2 regions of the Variovorax boronicumulans genome follow, and region 2 is predicted to be linked to the other one. Evidence: riboswitches for the same ligand, from Rfam matches in the RefSeq annotation. Region 2 holds a riboswitch; the other holds the start of a gene.
What was found. A riboswitch is a leader RNA that binds a small molecule or an ion and turns the genes downstream of it on or off. The one in region 2 is predicted to bind cobalamin.
Positions count from the first base shown of each region.

Region 1: linked by a shared signal. The riboswitch ahead of VHAB30_RS07205 (TonB-dependent receptor) and the one ahead of VHAB30_RS11630 (TonB-dependent receptor domain-containing protein) in region 2 are both predicted to bind cobalamin.

Region 1 is NZ_BKDH01000001.1:1,594,059-1,604,573, reverse strand. It holds gene VHAB30_RS07210 (PepSY domain-containing protein) at 1-1,069, opposite strand, end outside; gene VHAB30_RS07205 (TonB-dependent receptor) at 1,080-3,104, opposite strand; cobalamin riboswitch at 3,395-3,676, opposite strand; gene VHAB30_RS07200 (hypothetical protein) at 3,758-3,979, opposite strand; gene VHAB30_RS07195 (hypothetical protein) at 4,131-4,538, shown strand; gene VHAB30_RS07190 (EI24 domain-containing protein) at 4,508-5,386, opposite strand; gene ybaL (YbaL family putative K(+) efflux transporter) at 5,492-7,195, opposite strand; gene katG (catalase/peroxidase HPI) at 7,379-9,637, shown strand; gene VHAB30_RS07175 (tetratricopeptide repeat protein) at 9,742-10,341, shown strand; gene VHAB30_RS07170 (dicarboxylate/amino acid:cation symporter) at 10,409-10,515, opposite strand, start outside.
Region 2 is NZ_BKDH01000001.1:2,536,130-2,546,644, reverse strand. It holds gene VHAB30_RS11665 (phenylacetaldoxime dehydratase family protein) at 1-177, opposite strand, end outside; gene VHAB30_RS11660 (carbon-nitrogen hydrolase family protein) at 198-1,202, opposite strand; gene VHAB30_RS11655 (AraC-like ligand-binding domain-containing protein) at 1,382-2,347, shown strand; gene VHAB30_RS11650 (universal stress protein) at 2,393-2,818, opposite strand; gene VHAB30_RS11645 (sulfite exporter TauE/SafE family protein) at 2,892-3,719, opposite strand; gene VHAB30_RS11640 (cell division protein ZapA) at 4,012-4,347, opposite strand; gene VHAB30_RS11635 (hypothetical protein) at 4,344-4,571, opposite strand; cobalamin riboswitch at 4,716-4,955, shown strand; gene VHAB30_RS11630 (TonB-dependent receptor domain-containing protein) at 5,028-6,977, shown strand; gene VHAB30_RS11625 (cobyrinate a,c-diamide synthase) at 6,962-8,359, shown strand; gene VHAB30_RS11620 (bifunctional adenosylcobinamide kinase/adenosylcobinamide-phosphate guanylyltransferase) at 8,346-8,927, shown strand; gene VHAB30_RS11615 (ABC transporter substrate-binding protein) at 8,939-9,805, shown strand; gene VHAB30_RS11610 (FecCD family ABC transporter permease) at 9,811-10,515, shown strand, end outside.

The DNA of each region.
Region 1 (10,515 bases), 940 kb from region 2:
CGCGGGCCTGCGCATCGCGCAGTTGCAGCAGCGGCTTGCCGTCGAACCCCATCAGCAGCGCCTCGCGCGGTGCGCCCGCGCCCTCGCCTACCGGCACCACGGCCGGCGGCCAGGGGAACGGCGATGCACCGGTGCCCGTGTAGCGCGCCATCGCGGCCGCATCGGCCGGCGCGCGCTGGAACCAGCCGTTGGGGTTCATCGAGAGCCAGCCGCTCACGATCCAGGTCAGCACGAAGAAGCCGCCGATGAGCCCGGCGATGTGGTGCCAGGCCATCCAGCCGGTGTACGGCGTGACCGCGCCGCTGCGAAAGCGCCGCCGCAGCCGGATGCGCAGGATGCCGATGACGATGCCCGTCACGGCCGAGACGATGCAGGCGGCCGACAGCCACACGACCACGTCGTGCCACAGCGGCGGATCGGCGCGCAGCGGCGTGAAGTAGATCCAGTGCGGCACGGCGCCCAGCCAGTTCCAGAAGCGCTCGGCGCGCGTGGTGTCGCGCACCACCTCGCCGGTGCGCGAGGACACGTACAGCTCGGTGCCCGCCGCGTCGCAGACTTCGATGCGGTGCAGCGGGCGCAATGGGTTCAGGCCTTGCGGCACGGTCCACTGGTCGCGCTCCAGCGTCTCGGCCCAGCGCGCGCCGGGCTGCGCGGAGAAGTCGCGGGCGATGGCCTCGGCCTGCGCGGCATCGACCGGGCCGAGCACACGGCCGTCGCGCGCGGACACGGCATGCCGCCCGCCGCGCGCATCGACGATGCGCCACACGGGCTGCGCGTCGGCGCCGGCCTGCATCTCCAGCGCCATGCGCCGGGGCGGCTGCGTGCGAACCGCGGGCGGCAGCGCCTCGAGCGCGACAGACGGCGCGACCACCGCCTGTTCGAAGCGCACCGGGGCGAGCCCCGCGAGCCGCTCTTCGTCCGTGAGGTTCGGGTACCCCACGTACATCATGACCACGCCCGAGACGAACCACATGACGAACAGCAGGCAGCCGCCGATGCCCAGCCATCGGTGCGTCCAGTACAGCGCCCGCCGAAGCGGGGGCCATGCGCGTTGCCATGCGGTGCTCATGATTCCGCGCTCAGAAGGTCACGAACGCCGACAGTTCGAACGAACGCGGACGGCCCAGCAGCCACTGGTTGCCGCCGTTCGAGAACGAGACCGGGTACTTGCGGTCGGCCAGGTTGTAGGCGCGCAGCGCGAGCTTGAGCGACGGGTTCGCCTGCCAGCTCACGCCCGCGTCGGCCACGGTGTAGGAGCCGATGCGGCGCGTGTTGGCCGCATCGACCTGCCGCGCGCCGACGTGGCGCACACCGAGTTCGGCCTCCCACTGCGGCAGGAAGCGCCAGTGCAGCCACAGGTTGGCAGCCACCTGGGGCACGCCGGCGGGCGTGTTGCCCGCGCGCGAGACCAGCGACTTGCCGACCGCCTCGTTGAAGTCGTCATAGCGCGCGCGCAGCCGCGCGGCGTTGGCTTCGAGGCGCAGCGTGGAGGTCAGCGCCAGGTCGAGCGTGGCCTCGATGCCTTCGGACGACTGCTTGCCGATCTGCTGCACGACGGTCGGGTCGTTCGCGTCGCGCGACAGCAGCTTGGTCTTCTCGATGCGGTAGGCGGCCACGCTCCAGGCGCCACGGCCCTCGGCCAGCTGGCGCTTGTAGCCCACCTCGACCTGCTTGCCGACGCTGAGCTCGAACGGCACCTGCGTGGCCGAGGTGCTGATGAGCCCGGTGAGCGGATCGGCCGCGCGCGCCACCTGTGCATAGAACGACTGCGCGGCGTCGGGCGCGTAGACCACGCCGAGGCGGCCCGTGGCGTACTCGAAGGTCTTGTCCAGGCGCGGGGCGCGGTTCTGCGGGTCGGTGCGCACGATCTTCGCGTGGTCCCAGCGCAGGCTGCCGACCACCGACCAGTGTTCGTTGAAGGCCAGCTTGTCTTCGGCGAAGAAGGCGTAGGTGCTGGTCTTCGTCTTGTAGCGCGGCAGGTAGGGCGTGGGCGAAGCGTAGGTGCCGGGGTTGAAGACGAAGGCATCGACCACCGAGCGCCCGCCGTAGGGCGTGTCGCTCGAATTCAGGAAGTCGATGCGGTTGGCGTCGAAGCCCACGAGCACCTGGTTCTTCAGGCCGAACAGCGCGTGCTTGAAGGTGGCGTCGGTGCGGTTGCCGATCTGCTCCTGGTCGTGGCCGATCTCCAGGTAGTCGCCGCGCGTCACGCGGTTCGTGGTGGCGCTGTAGGTGTAGGTTTCGCTGTCGCGCCAGTGGCGTTTGCTGTCCAGGCGGTACAGCTGGTTGCGCACGGTGACGGCGTCGTTGGGCGTCCACTGCGCATCGAGGCGGGTCCAGCGGTCGCGGTACTTGACCTCGGCGTCGTCCAGGTTGTAGTTCTGTTCGCGGTTCAGGCTGCTCAGGCGGCCATTGACGAGCGGCACGCCGAAGTAGCGCTGCGGCGTCTGGCGGCCCTCGTCGTGCGAGAGCGTGAACTGCAGCCGCGGCGACACATCGAGCCGCACCGCGCCGCCCACCGCCAGGCTCTCGGCCTCGCCGCGCCGCATGAAGCCATCGGTTTTCCGGTGGCTGATGTCGAGGCGGTACGAGAGCATGTCGTTGATCGCCCCGCCGCTGCCGAAGGCGACCTGGCGCGTGGCGTCGGAGCCCACGGTCACGAGCGCCTCGTTGCGGATCGGGCCGCGCGTGGGCTTCTTGGGCACCACGTTGATCGCGCCGCCGATCGCGCCCTCGCCGAACATCACCGAGGCGGCGCCGCGCAGCACCTCGATGCGGTCGGTCGACCAGGTGTCGAACGGGAAGGTGACGGTGCCTGCGCCCACGTACAGGCGCGTGCCGTCGTACAGCTGCATCACCGAGCCGTGGCCGTTGAAGCCGCGTGCCGACAGCGACGAGCCGCCATTGCCCGGCGCGGGCGAGCCCGTGATGCCGGTGGCGCGGCTCGCGGCCTCGACCACCGAGACGTCGCCACGCGCGCGGATCGCATCGCCAGTGAGCACCTCGATGCTGGCCGGCGTTTCGAGCGGCGTGAGGCCCAGGCGGCTGCCGGTCTGCGTGGGTTCGTCCAGGGCCAGCGGCGTGTGGCGGCTGGCTTCGACCTGCACGGGCGTGAGGCTGGGGCGACCGGTTGTGTCGCCCGATTGGGCCAGGGCGGGCCCGCAAGCGAGGCCGAGCCCCAGTGAAAGACCTGAAAGACCCGAAAGGCGCGCCCGTTGCAGGGGCGGGCCCGAGCGATCGCGCGGCGGCGATGCAATGCGATTCATCCGACTTCTCCTCCGGCCCGCGTCCCCGCAGGCTCCTGACCGATCGCGGACGCCGAGGGAGAAGAGACGAGGGGCGGTGCCGTTTCGCGCGAGGGAAAAGCGGCAGGCCCGGACACGCACTCCCGCAGCATCCGAAGGCGGTTGCGAAGGCCGGTATCCGGGCTCGCGGAGTGCGTCGGGTGCAATGCATGCACCTCGGCGCCGAAGCCCTCGCCTTCCCACGCCGAAGCGCAGTGGCTGCCCGGGCGAAGAATCGCCGGGACCTGAGGGTGTCGATGTCCGCTGACCGTTGCGGGGGCAGCGCAGGAATGGAAGGGTCGTTCAAAAAAACGACGCCTCGCACCTGCTTCCCGTTTAACCCCGCCGCCAATCCTGTGACTGGTCGTGCAGGGCACCTTCGAACCGTGGGGTGTTGGACGACACCGGTGTGAACCAATGTTTCCAACCGCCGGGATTATAGGGAGCGCCCTGCGGCAACGCCCTTGCGGGCCCCGTCAGACGGGCTTGCCGTCGGGCCCGAACAGCCGCCGCAGCACCGCCACGCCGGCCACCAGTGCATTCGAATACGTGGCGTAGGGCTCGTGGGCGGCTTCGAGCGGCATGTACACATGGGTGGAGTCGCCGGGCGAGCCGTCCACGGCCTCCATCAGCACCCAGTAGAACTCCCCTTCTTCCAGTTCGTGGACGGTGAGTGCGATGTCTCTCGGCGAAGGCATGACGGTCAGAGAAATGAAACAGGGAATGAACCCGCCTTTGAACGGGCAAGGGGCTGGCGCGGTTGTCAGTACTAGGGCTTCTCCTACAGTGCATGGACGCCGCGCGGCCTAATGTTAGGGGTGGGGAGTTGCATCAGAACAAGGAGTCAGCATGAAACATTTCACGCTTGAACCCAACATGCGCGCCGCCTTCGGTGGCGCGTTCTACCCGACCGGTTACTCCCTGGTGATGTTTCCGAGCGTCGAAGACGCCAGCCGCATCGGCCACGGGCTGATCGCGAAAGGCATCGTGAGCGGCGACGAGGTCTACCTGATACCGGCCGAAACCGTCCTGGCGGAAATCGCGCCGACCGTGCATGCCTCGCACAGTCCCCTGCCCTCCGCCGGCACCGACGGCGACACGGTGCGCGCCTTCATCCAGCTGGCCCACGAAGGCCACACGGGCCTGCTGATCCGCACCAAGGACGGCGCCATCGCCGAGCGCGTGATGGAACTGGTGCGTACCGTGCCCTACTCGATCGCCGAGCGTTATCGCACGCTGGTGATCGAGGATCTTTGAACGCCGGCCGAAGCGTCGGTCAAGGCGTCGGTGTCAGCCCGGCGCTGTGCCTCCATACCTCGGCAGCCGAGGTGGCAGGTGCCTGCGCCCAGCAAGGCGGGCAGCAGCAGATTCACCACCGGCACGAGCGCCAGCAGCAGGATCAGAACGCCGAACGCCACCATCGCACCGCGCTGGCGACGCACGACCTGCATGCGCTCCTCGCCGTTCGCAATGCCGGCGAGCGCGGGCGCCAGCAGGAAGCGCACGTTGAGGTAGGCGAGCAGCAGGAACAGCAGCACGCCGTTGATCACCGGCACCAGCAGGCACAGCAGCATCCCCAGGCTCGCGCCCAGCCAGGGCCCCAGCCATCCGCGCACGCCGACCAGCAAGCCCGAGGACTCGGGCCGTGACTGCAGCAGCGCCGGGTAGCGCGCCTGCACGCGCTCGCGCACCGGGCCCAACACCACCCAGCGCAACGCCAGCCGGATGGTGGCGACGATGACGCCGACGTACATCACCACCAGCACCACGACCGTGAGCAGCGCCGCATAGAGCAGCAACATCGCCAGCGCAGGGGCGATGCCCGCCATGCCCGCGATGCTCCCCCCACTGCCTCCCGTGCCGGGCAGCAGGCCGAGCACCGCCCCGCCCATCACGATGAAGACCGACACCACCCCGGCCGCCGTTCCGATCGGCTGGAAGTGGCGGTAGAGCACCCAGCTCCACACCGTGAAGACCAGCAGGCACAGGCCCGCGGAACGCAGCGCGATGCCGGGGCGCAGGCTGGAGCGGAAGGCCAGCGCGAGGCAGACCAGGGACTCGCGCACCGCGCCGAGCAACGAATGCCATCGGGCTTTCAGTGACATGGGATCAGAAAAAGGAGAAATCGATGAAATGTGCGGGCGCATGCCTTGGCCGAGGAACGGGCTCCTCGGCCGACGCGCGCTGCAACAGGAGGAATCGACCGGCCCTCAGGCCGGCACCGCCATCGCGGCGGCGCGCTGCACCACATCGCGGGCCATGGCCTGGGCGAGTTCCTGTTCGCCCAGGAACACCTTCGCGTCGGTTTCGGCGGCCAGCAGGCGGGCTTCCTGCTCGTTGTGGCTGCGCACCACGGTCTGGATGGTGGGGTTCAGCGTGCGCGCGGTTTCGATCATCTGGCGCACGTTCATGGCGTCGGGCGTGGCCACCACGAGCACGCGGGCGCGCGCCACGTGCGCCTGGATCAGCACCGCCGGATCGGCCGCGTCGCCCCACACGGCCGGAATGCCGGCCTCGCGCAGCTTCTCGACCAGCTCGCGGTTCTGCTCGGCCACCACGTAGGGGATGTCGTTCGTCTCGAGCTCGGCGGCGATGCGCCGGCCCACCCGGCCGTAGCCGACCAGCACCACCTGCCGCGACAGGTACTTGGCCTCGGTGGTCATCGGCAGTTCGGCCAACGGGTCGCTGCGCGCGTCGAGTTCGCGTGCGAACTTCGAATGCGCGTGCAGCCATTTCTGCAGCGGCGCGATCAGGCTGAACCACAGCGGGTTGGTAGCGATGGAGATCAGCGCGCCCGCCAGCACCAGGCTCTGCCCTTCCACCGGCAGCAGGCCGAGCGACACGCCCAGCCCGGCCAGGATGAACGAGAACTCGCCGATCTGCGCCAGGCTCGCGCTCACCGTGAGCGCGGTGGCCAACGGGTAGCGGAACACCAGCACCAGCGCACAGGCCGCGAGCGACTTGCCCAGCACGATCACCAGCACCACGGCCAGCACCTGCAGCGGGCGCTCCAGCAGCACCGACGGGTCGAACAGCATGCCGACCGACACGAAGAACAGCACGGCGAACGCATCGCGCAGCGGCAGCGACTCCTGCGCCGCGCGGTGGCTGAACTGCGACTCGCGCATCACCATGCCGGCGAAGAAGGCGCCCAGCGCGAACGACACGCCGAACAGCGCCGCCGAGGCGAAGGCGATGCTCACGGCCGCCGCCACCACGCACAGCGTGAACAGCTCGCGCGAACCGGTGCGCGTGACCTGCCAGAGAATCCACGGGAACACGCGCCGCCCCACCACCAGCATCAGCACGACGAAGCCGCCGACCTGCAGCAGCGTGAGGCCCAGCGTCTGCCAGACGGGGTCGCCGCTGGTGTCGACCTTGGTGCTGCCCAGCGCGCCCGCCAGCGGCGGCAGCAGCACGAGCACCAGCACCATCGCGAGGTCTTCGACCACCAGCCAGCCCACCGCGATGCGGCCGGTGAACGAATCGAGGATGCCCAGGCTCTCGAGCGCGCGCAGCAGCACCACCGTGCTCGCCACCGACAGCGCCAGCCCGAACACCAGCGCCGCGCCCCAGCTCCAGCCCCACCACATGGCGAGGCCGCCGCCGAGCAGCGTGGCGACCGCGATCTGCGCGATGGCGCCGGGCAGCGCGATCTTGCGCACCGCGAGCAGGTCGGCCAGCGAAAAATGCAGGCCCACGCCGAACATCAGCAGCATCACGCCGATCTCGGCCAGCTGCGCGGCAATGCCCGCGTCGGCCACGAAGCCGGGCGTGAACGGGCCGATGATCACGCCCGCCAGGAGGTACCCCACCAGCGCCGGTAATCGCAGCCGCGCCGCGAGAAAGCCGAACACCAGCGCCAACCCCAGGCCGGCGGCAATCGTATTGATGAGGGAGACGCTGTGGGGCATCGGTCCATTTTGCAGGAACGGCCCCCAACCTTTGAAGCCCGCAGGCTTCTACGGGCCTGCGTCTACACCCCTACGGAAGCGACGCGAACTATCGTAGGCATAAAGCACTTCTATTCGCATCGACACCTTTCTCATCCAGAATTTGAGCGGTCCCCCCGTCCCCCCAACAACAGGAGCCTCCCCATGAGCAACGAGAAAACCGAAGCGAAGTGCCCGTTCAGCCAGGCCACCGGCGCCGGCACCACGAACCGCGACTGGTGGCCCGAGCAGCTGCGCCTGGACCTGCTGCACCAGCACTCCTCCAAATCCGATCCCCTGGGCGCCGGTTTCGACTACGCCAAGGCCTTCCAGAGCCTGGACCTCGCCGCGGTGAAGAAAGACCTCGCCGCGCTGATGACCGACTCGCAGGACTGGTGGCCCGCCGACTTCGGCCACTACGGCCCGCTCTTCATCCGCATGGCCTGGCACAGCGCCGGCACCTACCGCATCGGCGACGGCCGCGGCGGTGCCGGCCGCGGCCAGCAGCGCTTTGCGCCGCTCAACAGCTGGCCCGACAACGTGAGCCTGGACAAGGCGCGCCGCCTGCTGTGGCCGATCAAGCAGAAGTACGGCCAGAAGATCTCCTGGGCCGACCTGCTGATCCTCACCGGCAACGTCGCGCTCGAAACCATGGGCTTCAAGACCTTCGGCTTCGGCGGTGGCCGCCCCGACGTGTGGGAGCCCGACCAGGACGTCTACTGGGGCCGCGAGAAGACCTGGCTGGGCGGTGACGTGCGCTACGCACAGGGCTCGCCCGGCGTCGAGAAAGACCGCGGCGTGCTCGTGAAGGACGACGACAGCAAGGTGCCGCACAGCCGCAACCTCGAGAACCCGCTGGGCGCCGTGCAGATGGGCCTGATCTACGTGAACCCCGAAGGCCCGGACGGCAACCCCGACCCGATCGCCGCAGCCCACGACATCCGCGACACCTTCGCCCGCATGGCCATGAACGACGAGGAAACCGTGGCGCTCATCGCCGGCGGCCACACCTTCGGCAAGACGCACGGCGCGGGGCCGGCCTCGAACGTCGGCAAGGAACCCGAAGCCGCCGGCCTCGAAGACCAGGGCTTCGGCTGGAAGAACAGCTTCGGCACCGGCAAGGGCGGCGACACCATCACCAGCGGCCTCGAAGTGACGTGGACCACCACGCCCACGAAGTGGAGCAACAACTTCTTCGAGAACCTGTTCGGCTACGAATGGGAGCTGACCAAGAGCCCCGCCGGCGCGCACCAGTGGGTCGCCAAGGGCGGCGCCGGTGCCGGCACCATCCCCGACGCGCACGACGGTTCCAAGCGCCACGCGCCGACCATGCTCACCACCGACCTGTCGCTGCGCCTGGACCCGGCCTACGAAAAGATCTCGCGCCGCTTCCTGGCCCACCCCGACCAGCTCGCCGACGCCTTCGCGCGCGCCTGGTTCAAGCTCACGCACCGCGACATGGGCCCGCGCGCCCGCTACCTCGGCCCCGAGGTGCCGGCCGAAGAGCTGATCTGGCAAGACCCGATCCCGGCCGTCGACCACCCGCTGGTCGACGCCAACGACGTCGCGGCGCTGACGAAGAAGGTGCTGGCCTCGGGCCTCACGCCTGCGCAGCTGGTGTCTACCGCCTGGGCCTCGGCCTCCACCTTCCGCGGCTCCGACATGCGCGGCGGTGCCAATGGCGCCCGCGTGCGGCTGGCGCCCCAGAAGGACTGGGCGGTCAACCAGCCCGCGCAGCTGGCCCAGGTGCTGAAGGCGCTCGAAGGCATCCAGAGCGAGTTCAACGCGGCACAGACCGGCGGCAAGAAGATCTCGCTCGCCGACCTGATCGTGCTGGCCGGCGGTGCGGGCGTGGAACAGGCCGCGCGCAATGGCGGGCGTGAAGTGAAGGTGCCCTTCTCGCCGGGCCGCGCCGACGCCTCGCAGGAACAGACCGACGTGCCCTCGTTCGAACCGCTGGAGCCCGCGGCCGACGGCTTCCGCAACTACCTGAAGGGCCGCTACAGCGTGCCCGGCGAAGCACTGCTGCTCGACAAGGCGCAGCTGCTCACGCTCACGGCGCCCGAGATGACGGTGCTGGTCGGCGGCCTGCGCGTGCTCGACACCAACGTCGGCCAGACGCGCCACGGCGTCTTCACGAAGACGCCCGGCACGCTGAGCAACGACTACTTCGTGAACCTGCTCGACATGGGTACGGAGTGGAAGGCCGTGTCGGACGCCAAGGAAGAGTACGAAGGCCGCGACCGCAAGACCGGCACCCTCAAGTGGACCGGCACGCGCGTCGACCTGGTGTTCGGCTCCAACGCGCAGCTGCGGGCCATCGCCGAGGTCTACGGCGCGTCCGACAGCCAGCAGAAGTTCATCGACGACTTCGTGGCCGCCTGGACCAAGGTGATGAACCTGGACCGCTTCGATCTCGCCTGAGGCGGGGCGCCAGCGCCGTCCGCGCCCCGGGGCCCTGCCCCGCGGGCGCGGACTCCCATGAACGAGGTATTCGTTTTCCGGGCCGGGGCACTAGATTCGGCCCCATGAAATTCGCGAAGGCATGGCTTGCCGCCGGCGTCGTCCTGGCGGCCTCGCAGTTCGGCGCGCTGCACGCGCAGGACGGCAACCCCGAATGGCGCGCGCTGCGCCAGGAACTCGTGCAACGCATCAACGCCAACTGCTACGACGTCGGCACGCTCGAGCTGGCGCAGCAAGTGCTGCAGACGGCGCAACGCACGGGCGGGCCCGAGTCCGCCGACACGGCCCTCAGCCTCGTGCTGCTGGCCCATGTCCACCAGCGGCAGGGGCAGCTGACCCGGGCCGCGCAGTCGTACACGGCTGCGCTCGCCATCCAGGAAAAGACCGCCGGGCCCGACAGCCCGATGGTGGCGTTCACGCTGAGCGCGCTGGCCGGCCTGCACTATCGCCGCGAGGCCTTCGACCAGGCCATTGCGCTGTACGAACGCGCCCTGGCGATCCACGAGAAGCAGCGGCGCCCCGACGCACACGCCGTGCTGTACAGCCGGCAGAACCTGGCCGCGGCCCATCGCGCCCAGGGCGCCTACGCCAAGGCCGCCCCGCTGTACGAACGCGAGCTCGACGCCAGGGCGCAGCCGCTGCTCGCGGTGGCCCTGGTGCACTGACGCGCACTGAAGCGCACCGAAACGCGCCGCACCGCACCCAAACGCGCGGGCCGGCGCCCTGCTCCGGCTACTGCGCCATCTTCGATTCGCGCGCGTTCACCAGCTCCTCGGGCTCCTGCGACTCGACCCAGCTCTCGTTGTTGAGCCCGGCCTGCAGCCGCTCGGTGTCCAGTT
Region 2 (10,515 bases):
GGCCCGACCCTGCATCGCCGGGCCGCGCGACTGCACACCGAAATAGCCCATCACGACCTGGGTCGTCGTCACGGGCGCGCGCGCCGACCAGCCGGGGTAGGGTGGCGTGTGATCGTCTGCCACGCGGCGCTCGCGGGTGCGCGGGCAGCGCAGGTGCTCGGGGATGGCCGATTCCATGGTGCGGCTCCGTGGTCGGCTCAGGCCACGACCGGCTCGGGCACGCTGCCCTCAGGCTCCGGCGTGAGCTGCACCACCACGGGCGTGCGCCGCGTCTTGTTCAGCAGCAACTGCGTGACGTCGGGCCGCGAATAGTGACCGCTCGGATCGGCCGCCGCCTTGGCGAGCGCGATCATGCCGAGGTCGATGTCGGCGACCACCAGGCCTTCGGCGTCTTCGGCCAGCGGCGTGCCCAGTGGCGAACCGTCCGGGCCGTAGATGCGCGCATGCCCGCCGCCGACGCCCAGCATCTGCCGCTTGCCGTCGTCGGTGCACATCAGCTCGCTCATCGCCTTCGACACCGTGGCGCAGGGCGCGATGACGAAGCAGCCGCCCTCGACCGCATACACCTGGCTCGCGGCGTTGTTGACCTCATAGCCCAGCGCGTAGGCCGCGCCGCGGTAGAGCGAAAAGCTCGGCCACGCGCCGCAGTGGATCTGCTCGTTCTGCGCATACATCGCGTACTTGCTCAGAGGCTGCAGGTGCTCCCAGCAGCACAGCGAGCCGATGTTGCCCAGCGGCGTCTGGACCACGTGCAGGTCGGCGCCATCGCCTTCGCCGAACACGGTGCGTTCCACGTGCGTGGGCTTGAGCTTGCGGCGCGTCTGCACGGTGCGGCCCTGGTCGTCGATCAGCGCCTGCGCGATGTACAGGCTGCCTGCCGCTTTCTCGCTGTAGCCGAGCGAGAGCCAGATCTTGTGCTGGCGCGCCGCCGCCTGCAGGCGTTCGAACTCGGGCGAGCCGATGAGCAGCGAGTTGTCGTGGTAGCGCTGCACGAACTGCATGCCCCAGGCCGGCGAATCGAGCCAGACCCACCACGGGTAGCCCGGGACCCAGGTCTCGGGAAAGGCGATGAGCTGCACGCCCTGTTTCGCGGCCTGCGCCATCAGGTCGATGGTCTTGTCGATGGTGGCGTCGAGGTCGAGGAAAACAGGCGCGGCCTGCACGGCGGCGACGCGGAGCTGGGGGTGGACGGTGGTCGGCATGGGGTGTTCTCCAGGGGGCAATGAACGTAACGAAATCCCCACTGTGCGCACCGGGTTTGCGCGGTGGCATGCGGGTTGCATGAAGCGTAAATTCGCGCCGCCGGAACGCCTTGACCCGGATTGGCGGCGTTCTTGTTCCAGCGTTGCATGTGCCTTGCGAAGGCCTTCCGAGGACCCCGATGACCCCCTTGCTCAGCACCGATGCCGTCCCGCGCGACCAGCGGCTCGCGTACTGGACCGACATGATCTGCAACGTCTACGTGCAGCTCGAATGCGACGCGGTGCGCACCGGCGAGGGCGGCGATTTCGAGGGCAGCATCCGCCAGCACGCGCTGCCCGGCCTCGGCATGTCGGTCGTGACCTCGCGGGCGCAGAAGGTGATGCGCACGCCGGGCCACATCGCGGCATCGAGCGACGACTGCTTTCTCGTGAGCATCCAGGCGCGCGGGCGGGGCGTGGTGCGCCAGGACGGGCGCGACGCCGTGCTCGGCGCCGGCGACTTCGCGCTGTACGACAGCACGCGGCCTTACCAGCTGCTGTTCGACCAGCCCTTCGAGCAGATCGTGCTCAAGCTGCCCGGCGAGCGGCTGCGCAGCGAACTGCGCGACACCGAAGCGCTCACGGCCACCACGGTGTCAGGGCGCGAGGGCGCGGGGCACCTGCTGCTGGGCATGATCCGCACGCTGCGCGAGGACTTCGACGCGCTGCAGCCGGCCTCGGCGCTGGCGGTGGCCCATGGCGTGCAGAACATCCTCGTGGCCGGCCTGCAGACGCTGCCCGCCGCGCACGCACCGGCGCTCAGCAAGCTCACGGCGTACCACCTCGCGCGCGTGAAGCAGCGCATCGACGAGCAGCTGGCCGATCCGACGCTGTCGGTGGGCACGCTGGCGGCGCAGCTGGGCATGTCGGTGAGCCACATCCACCGCGTGTTCAAGAGCGAGCCGCTGACGCCCTCGCAGTACATCTGGGAGCGCCGGCTCGACGCGTGCAGCCGCGACCTGCTGGAGCCGCGCCTGGCGGGGCGGCCCGTGGGGGAGATCGCGTACGGGAGGGGGTTCAACGACGCGGCGCATTTCAGCCGCGCGTTTCGCGAGCGCTTCGGATGTTCGCCGCGCGAATGGCGGCAGCAGCGCTCGCCGCAATGACCGCGGCCACGGCGCATCGGCCGTCGCCGGGGTGACTGGGGCTGCTTACTGGACCAGCAACACCGAGATGTCGGTCTCGGCCACGACCTTGGTCGCGACCGAACCCATCAGCGCGCGGCCCAGGATGCCGTGGCCGTGCGTGCCCAGCACGATCAGCTCGGCCTTCGATTCGGTGGCCGACTTGAGGATTTCCTCGGCCGCGTGGCCGTGGCGCGCATCGGCAGTGAAGTTGGCCACGCCTTTCTCGGCGAACCAGGCCTTCACCGGGTCGAGCACCTTGGCGTTTTCCTCGGCGTAGTACTCGGTGACGATTTCCTTGCTCAGGTGGCGCGCCACGTGGCCGGAGATGCCGGTGCAGACATTGACCACCACCAGCTCATGGCCGTCCACGAACATGGCGCGGTTGGCGAGCAGGTAATTGAGGGCCTTTTGCGTGTAGGCGCTGCCGTCGACTGCAATGAGGATTTTCATGGCTTTCCTTCTACGACTGTGAACAAGTGCCGCATAGGATGGCACAGGAAAGCCACGGGGTGTTTGATATGCCTCAGCCCCGCAGGCCCTTCCAGAGCATGTAGGCGGCCAGCAGGTACAGGATGCTCGCGAACACGCGCTTGAGCTTCTTCACCGGCAGGCTGTGCGCGGCCCTGGCGCCCAGCGGCGCGGTGAACACGCTGCAGGCCGCGATCACCACGAGCGCGGGCAGCCAGATGTAGCCGAAGGCGCCGGCCGGCAGGCCCTGCACCGACTGGCCGCTGAGCACATAGCCGAGCACGTTGGCTACGGCGATCGGAAAGCCCAGCGCCGCACTGGTCGCCACCGCGTTGTGGATCGCCACGTTGCACCAGGTCATGAACGGCACGCTGATGAAGCCGCCGCCCGCGCCCACCAGGCCCGAGATGAAGCCGATGGTGCCGCCCGCCGCGAGCTGGCCGCCGGTGCCGGGCATCTGGCGCGTGGGCTTGGGCTTCTTGTCGAGGAACATCTGCGTGGCCGAGAAGCCCACGAACAGCGCGAAGAAGATGGCCAGCGCCGTGCCCTTGAGCAGTGCGAACACGCCCAGGCTGCCCGCGAGGCTGCCGATGACGATGCCGGGGGCCAGGCGCTGCACGATGTCCCAGCGCACCGCGCCGCGCTTGTGGTGCGCGCGCACGCTGGACACCGACGTGAAGATGATCGTCGCCATCGAGGTGGCGATCGCCATCTTCACCGCCAGGTCGGCCGGCACACCGCGCTGGCCCATGATGATCGTGATGAACGGCACCATCAGCATGCCGCCGCCGATGCCCAGCAGGCCGGCGAGGAAACCGGTGCCCAGGCCGAGCGCGGCGAGTTCGGCGATCAGGAGCGGGTCGAGCAGGGCAGCGAGGTTCACGGGAGGATGGGGAAAGAACGAGCGGCTGAAAAAGCAACGGCCCCGTGCGGTGAAGCAGGGGGCCGTGGCGGGAAAAGGTGTCTGCAGATGGTGTGCCGGACCCGCATCCTGAACCAGGGTTCAGGTGGGCGAGGGCAGCAGGACTTCGGGTTCATCTGACGCGAGATGATCACGCCCGTCAAGCGATGTACCAAGCCCGGCTCCGGAGAGCATTGGAACAAGGAAATATTAAGCCCGACACGTCTGCAGACAAAACGGATTTTACGCCCCGGATGTGCCGGGCCGCGTGCCCTCAGAGCAAATGTCCATCGCCCGCCAGGGCCTGATCGAGTCTCTGAATGAGCTGGGCGGCCTTCGGGTCGGTGTCGGCGGCGGTTTCTTCCGTGGTGCTGGCAGCGACGGGGGCTGGTGCGGCGGCAGCAGCAGCCTGCTGGGCCGCGAGATCGAAAGCCAGGTTCAGCGAGGCGAGCACGGCGATGCGGTCGCGTGCCTTCACCTTGCCCGCGTCGCGGATCTTGCACATGGCCGCGTCCACGCGGTCGACGGCTTCGCGCAGTTGCGCTTCGCCGCCGTCGGGACAGCCGAGCAAATAGCTCTGGCCCATGATCTGTACTTCAATCTGCTTCATGCGTGATGGGAATCTTCGGAAGGGGGTTCGGCCGGCAGCCGTTCGAGCAGGGCATCGAGGCGGGTGCGGGCCGCGGCGAGCCGCGACTTCAGGCCGTCGCGTTCACGCGTGAGCGCATCGACCTGTTCCTGCAGCAGCGCGTTGGTGCGCTGCACCTCTTCGTGACGCACGAGCAGGCGTTCCACACGCTCGGCGATCTGGTCGATGGGGCTGGAGGCGGGCATGGTTGGCGATTGTAGTTTCCCGGGAATTCGGAACATCCGGCGCACCGCGCGGGGCGCGCACCGGAGGTGGCCGAGATTCTGGGGCCTGCGCCGCCCGCGATCAAACCCGGTGTGGTGTGCGCGCCCCGTGGGCGCCCCGTGGGCCTAAAATCTCGCCCGTTGGTGCTCGCGGCGTGGTTCGCACGGCGCAGTTCAACGGGAAGCAGGAGTGGACGCCCCCCGGGGCCGAAGCCGCCTGCGCTGCCCCCGCAACGGTCAAGCAGACGACGCCGCAACGCGTCACCCCTTTCCATCCAGCCACTGGGCGCCCTGAAACAGGTGCCTGGGAAGGCGGCAAAGGGTCGATCTGCCAGCCCGGATACCGGCCAACAAGGCGGCTGCCGCATCGGCAGCCATGACGCCCATGGCGCCGGCGGGGAAGCCGGCCAGGGCATAGAAGTTCGTTCGGTTCACCCCATGATTTCCTGTGTTTCCCTCTCCAGCGGCCGCGCCAGCGTGCGCCGCAACCGTCCCGCGTGCCTGCCGCTGACGCTCGCCCTGGCCTCGGCCTTCGGCGGCCTGGCCCTGGTGCCGCTGGCCGCGCAGGCGCAAGTTGCAGCAGCATCTGCCACGCTCGACGAAACCGTCGTCACCGCCAACCGCACGCCGCAGGCGCTGTCGGACCTGGTGGGCGATGTCTCCATCATCGACCGCAAGACCATCGAGCGCAGCGGCGCGACCGGCGTGGCCGACGTGCTGGCGCGCCTGCCGGGCATGGAGATCTCGCGCAGCGGCGGCGTGGGCAACGCCACCAGCGTGTTCATCCGCGGCGCCGAATCGCGCTTCACCGCGGTCTACCTCGATGGCGTGCGCATCGATTCGCAATCGACCGGCGGCGCCGGCTGGGAGGGCATTCCGCTCGCGCAGATCGACCGCATCGAAGTGCTGCGCGGCCCGGCCGCCGCCGTGTACGGCTCGGACGCCGTGGGCGGCGTGATCCAGCTCTTCACCAAGCGCGGCGAGGAGGGCGTGTCGCCCTACGCCGTCATCGGCTTCGGCAGCCACGGCCTGCGCAAGATCGAAGGCGGCGTGAGCGGCAAGTCGGGCCTGCTCGACTACTCGTTCGGCGTGGCGCATGAGGAAAGCAAGGGCTTCAACATCCAGCCGATCGCCAAGCGCACGCCCTCGAAGGACGGCTTCACCAACCCCGACCGCGACGGCTACCGCAGCACTTCGGGCAACCTGAAGCTGGGCTTCCAGATCACGCCCGACCAGCGCATCGACGCCACCTTGCTCACCAGCAACACCGAGGCGGCCTACGACCCGTCGGTGAGCTTTCGCACCAAGCCGCCGATCACCTTCCGCAACGACGTGTCGACCAACGAGCTGCGCACCGCCGGCCTGACCTGGTCGGCCAAGTGGAACGACATCTACAGCACCCGCCTGCAGGTGACCGATTCGCAGACCGTCTACAAGACCCAGCCCTCGTTCTATCGCACCGAAACCCGCCTGCGCGGCTACCTGTTCCAGAACGAATTCCGTTTCGGCGCCCACCTGGTGACCGCCACGCTCGAGCGCCGCGAAGACGCGCTCGAGAACGCGCCGACCACCTCGGCCAAGCTGTTCTCGCGCGACCGCTCGCAGAACGCCGCCGCGCTGGGCTACGGCTACGTGAAGGGCCCGCATTCGCTGCAGCTGCATGTGCGCCACGACGACGACAGCGAGTTCGGCGGCAAGACCACCGGCAGCGCCGCCTACGGCTACGCGATCACGCCGAGCCTGCGCGCCACGGTGTCGGCCGGCACCGCGTTCCGCGCGCCCACGCTCTACCAGCGCTTCAGCGAGTACGGCCTGGCGAGCCTGCAGCCCGAATCGAGCCGCAACGTCGAGCTGGGCCTGCAGTACACGGCCGGCGCCACGCAGGCCGGCATCGTGCTGTACCGCAACCGCGTGCAGAACCTGATCGTGTTCGACGGCAGCGCCAAGGGTTGCCAGTCGTCGTTCGGCTGCTACGCCAGCACGGCGCGCGCACGCTACCAGGGCGTGACGCTCACGGGCGGCCACCGCATCGGCGACGTCACGCTGCGCGCCTCGCTCGACTACCAGGACCCGCGCGACCTCGCCACCGACCACCTGCTGGCACGCCGCGCACGGGCCCACGGCACGCTGGGCGCCGACTGGCGCATCGCCGGCTGGACGCTGGGCGCCGAGCTCCAGAGCTCGGGCAAGCGCTACGACGACGCGGCCAACACCGTCAAGCTCGGCGGCTACACGCTGCTGAACCTGTCGGCCAGCACGCAGATCACGCGCGACCTGAACCTGGTGGCGCGCGTGGACAATGTGGGCGACAAGGACTACCAGTTCGCACGGCTCTACGCCACCGGGGGCCGCACCGCGTACGTCGGACTCAAGTGGACTCCGCAGTAAACACCCGCCGCTCCTCGCCCGGCGCAGCCGTCACCTGCGCCGCGGTGCTCGTGGCCGCGCCGGCCTCGGGGCAGGGCAAGACCACGGTCGCGGCCGCGCTCGCGCGGCTGCACGTGCGCCAGGGCCGCCGCGTGCGGGCCTTCAAGTGCGGGCCCGACTTCCTCGATCCCCACTGGCTCGCGCTGGCCACCGGCGCGCCGGTGCATTCGCTCGACCTGTGGATGACCGGCGAGGCCGACTGCCGCGCGCGCCTGCATGCCGCCGCGAGCGAGGCCGACCTGGTGATCGTCGAAGGCGTGATGGGGCTGTTCGACGGCACGCCCAGCGCGGCCGAGCTGGCCGAGCGCCTGGGCCTGCCGGTGCTGGCCGTGATCGACGCGCAGGCCATGACCGGCACCTTCGGCGCGCTGGCCTACGGCCTGCAGAACTTCCGCCCGGGCCTGCCCTGGGCCGGCGTGCTCGCCAACCGCGTGGCCGGCGAGCGCCATGCCGACATGCTGAAGGACGCCTTGCGCGAGCCCGGCGACTGGCTCGGCGCCTTGCCGCGCAGCGCCGAGTTCGCGCTGCCCGAACGCCACCTGGGGCTGGTCGGCGCCGCCGAACTCGGCGATGCGATGGTGCGGCTTGATGCCGCGGCCGACGTGCTTGCCGCCACGCCGCTGGGGCAGCGCGCGCCCGGGCAGCTGCCGCAGGTGCGCTTCGAGCCCGTGCCGGCCGCGCCCATCGCGCCGCTGCTGGCCGGACGCACCATCGCCATCGCGCGCGACACGGCGTTCTCGTTCATCTACCCGGCCAACCTCGAGGTGCTCGAAGCCCTCGGCGCGCGGCTTGCGTTCTTCTCGCCGCTGGCCGACGAGCCGCTGCCGCCCTGCGACGCCGCCTGGCTGCCCGGCGGCTACCCCGAACTGCACGCGGCCGTGCTGTCGGCCAGCGACCGGCTGCGGCTCTCGCTCGCCAACCACGTCACGGCCGGCAAGCCGATCTGGGCCGAATGCGGCGGCATGATGGCGCTGTTCGACGAACTCGCCACGCGCGACGACGCCGAGCCGACCGACGTGCACCGCCTCTGGGGCGTGCTGCCGGGGCGGGCCGTCATGCAGAAGCGGCTGGCCGGCCTGGGCCCGCAGCAGCTCGACCTGGGCGCGCATGCCTTGCGCGGCCACACCTTCCACTACTCGCGCTGCGAGACGCCGCTCGCGCCCGCCGCGCGCACCGTCGGCACGCGCGGCGGCGAGGCGCTGTACGTGCACGGCCCCGTGCGCGCGAGCTACTTCCATGCGTGGTTCGCGTCCAGCCCGGAAGCGACCGCGCGGCTCTTCAGCGCCATGCCCCTCGAACTCGACAGCCACGCCGCACAGGCGCTCCCCGATGCCCCTCACTGAGCACGAATTCATCCTCGGCGGCCAGAAAAGCGGCAAGTCGCGCCGCGCCGAACAGCGCGCGGCCGACTGGCTGGCGTCCGGGCCTGCATCGCGCCGCGCGGTGCTGATCGCCACCGCGCAAGCCCACGACGACGAGATGCGCGAGCGCATCGCGCGCCACCAGGCCGACCGCGCCGAGCGCGTGCCCGGCCTGCAGACAATCGAGGAGCCGATCGAGCTGGGGCGCGCCATCGTCACGCAGAGCGCGCCCGACACGCTCGTGGTGGTCGACTGCCTCACGCTGTGGCTCACCAACCTGCTGATGCCGCTGCGCACCGAAGGCGCCGCCGTGGTCACACGCACGCCCTCGGCGCACGCCACGCTGCTGCTCATCGCGCTGCGCGAGGCGCGCGGGCCGGTGGTGCTGGTCGGCAACGAGATCGGCCTGGGCGTGATCCCGCTGGGCCGCGAGACCCGCGCCTTCGTCGACGTGCTCGGCCGGCTGAACCAGGACGTGGCGGCCGCCTGCCACCGCGCGACGCTGATGGTCGCCGGCCTGCCGCTGACGCTGAAGGCGCCCGGCGCATGAGCTTCGATCGCATGAAGACCTGGCTGCGCGCGTCGTTGCTCGGGCTCGCCCTGGTGGTGGGCGCGCAGGCGGCGCAGGCCGTCGATGTGGTCGATGAGCGGGGCGTCACCGTGCAGCTGGCGCAACCGCCGCAGCGCATCGTCTCGCTGCTGCCGTCGCTGACCGAAGGCGTCTGCGCACTCGGCGCCTGCGACCGCCTGATCGGTGTCGACCGCTATTCCAACTCGCCCGCGCAGGTGCGCGCGCTGCCGCAGCTCGGCGGCGGGATCGATCCGAACGTCGAAGCCATCGTCGCGCTCAAGCCCGACGTGGTGCTGCTCGCCAAATCGTCGCGCGTCACGCAGCGGCTCGAGACACTGGGCCTGAAGGTGATCGTGCTCGAACCCAGGAGCCACGCCGACGTGCGCCGCGTGCTCAGCGCGCTCGACCAGGTGCTCGGCACGCACGAGGCGCCCGCCGTGTGGCGCGCCATCGATGCGGCGGTGTCGGCTGCGGCCCAGTCGCTGCCCGCCAGCGCCAAGGGCCTGCGCGTGTACTTCGAGGTCAACACCGGCCCCTATGCGGCGGGCGATTCGTCTTTCATCGGCGAGACGCTCGCGCGCCTGGGCGTGAAGAACATCGTGCCGGCGTCGCTCGGCCCCTTTCCCAAGCTCAACCCCGAGTTCGTCGTGCGTGCGAACCCCGACCTCATCATGGTCAGCGTGCGCAGCGCGATGGGGCTGGAGCAGCGACCCGGCTGGGGCGGCATCCGCGCGGTGCGCGAAGGCCGCGTGTGCCGCTTCGACGCCGAGCAGACCGACGTGGTCGTGCGCCCCGGCCCGCGCATGGACGAGGCCGCGCGGCTGATGGCGCAGTGCCTGGCGGACAAGGGGCGGTGAGCGGCATGCATTCCGCGCACCTGCGTCGCGTGCTGCTGCTCGGTGCCGGCCTGCTGGTGCTGGGCGTGGCGCTGCTGCTTTTCGGCCTGGGCATCGGCAGCACCGGTTTCCAGAGCCTGCTGTCCGCGCGGCACGACCCGGTGGCGCTGCAGATCGTCTGGGACATCCGCCTGCCGCGCACCCTCGGCGCGTGGCTGGCGGGCGCGCTGCTCGGGCTTGCGGGCGCGGTGGCGCAGGGGCTCTTTCGTAATCCGCTGGCCGATCCGTACCTGCTGGGCAGCGCCTCGGGCGCGTCGCTCGCCGTGGCGCTGGCGCTGATGCTGTTCGGCGGCTCCGTCACCAGCACGCAATGGGTGATGCGCCTGGGGCTCACCGGCGCGGCCTTCGTCGGCGCGGTGGCCGCGGTGCTGCTCACGCTCACGCTGGCGCGCGGCGTGCAGCAGACCCTGCGGCTGTTGCTGGCGGGCGTGATCGTCGGCGTGGTGCTGGGCGCCGCCAAGGACCTCATCACCATCGCCTCGGCCGACATTCTTCAGGCGCTGCAGGGCTTCGTGCTCGGCAGCACCGGGCTGGTCGGCTGGGCCGCCTGCGCCGTGATGGCGGCGGTCGGCGCGGTCTGCCTGCTGCTGGCCTGGGCGCTCGCGCCGGTGCTCGACGGGCTCGCGCTGGGCGAGGCCACGGCGCGCAGCCTGGGCCTGCCGCTGGGCGCC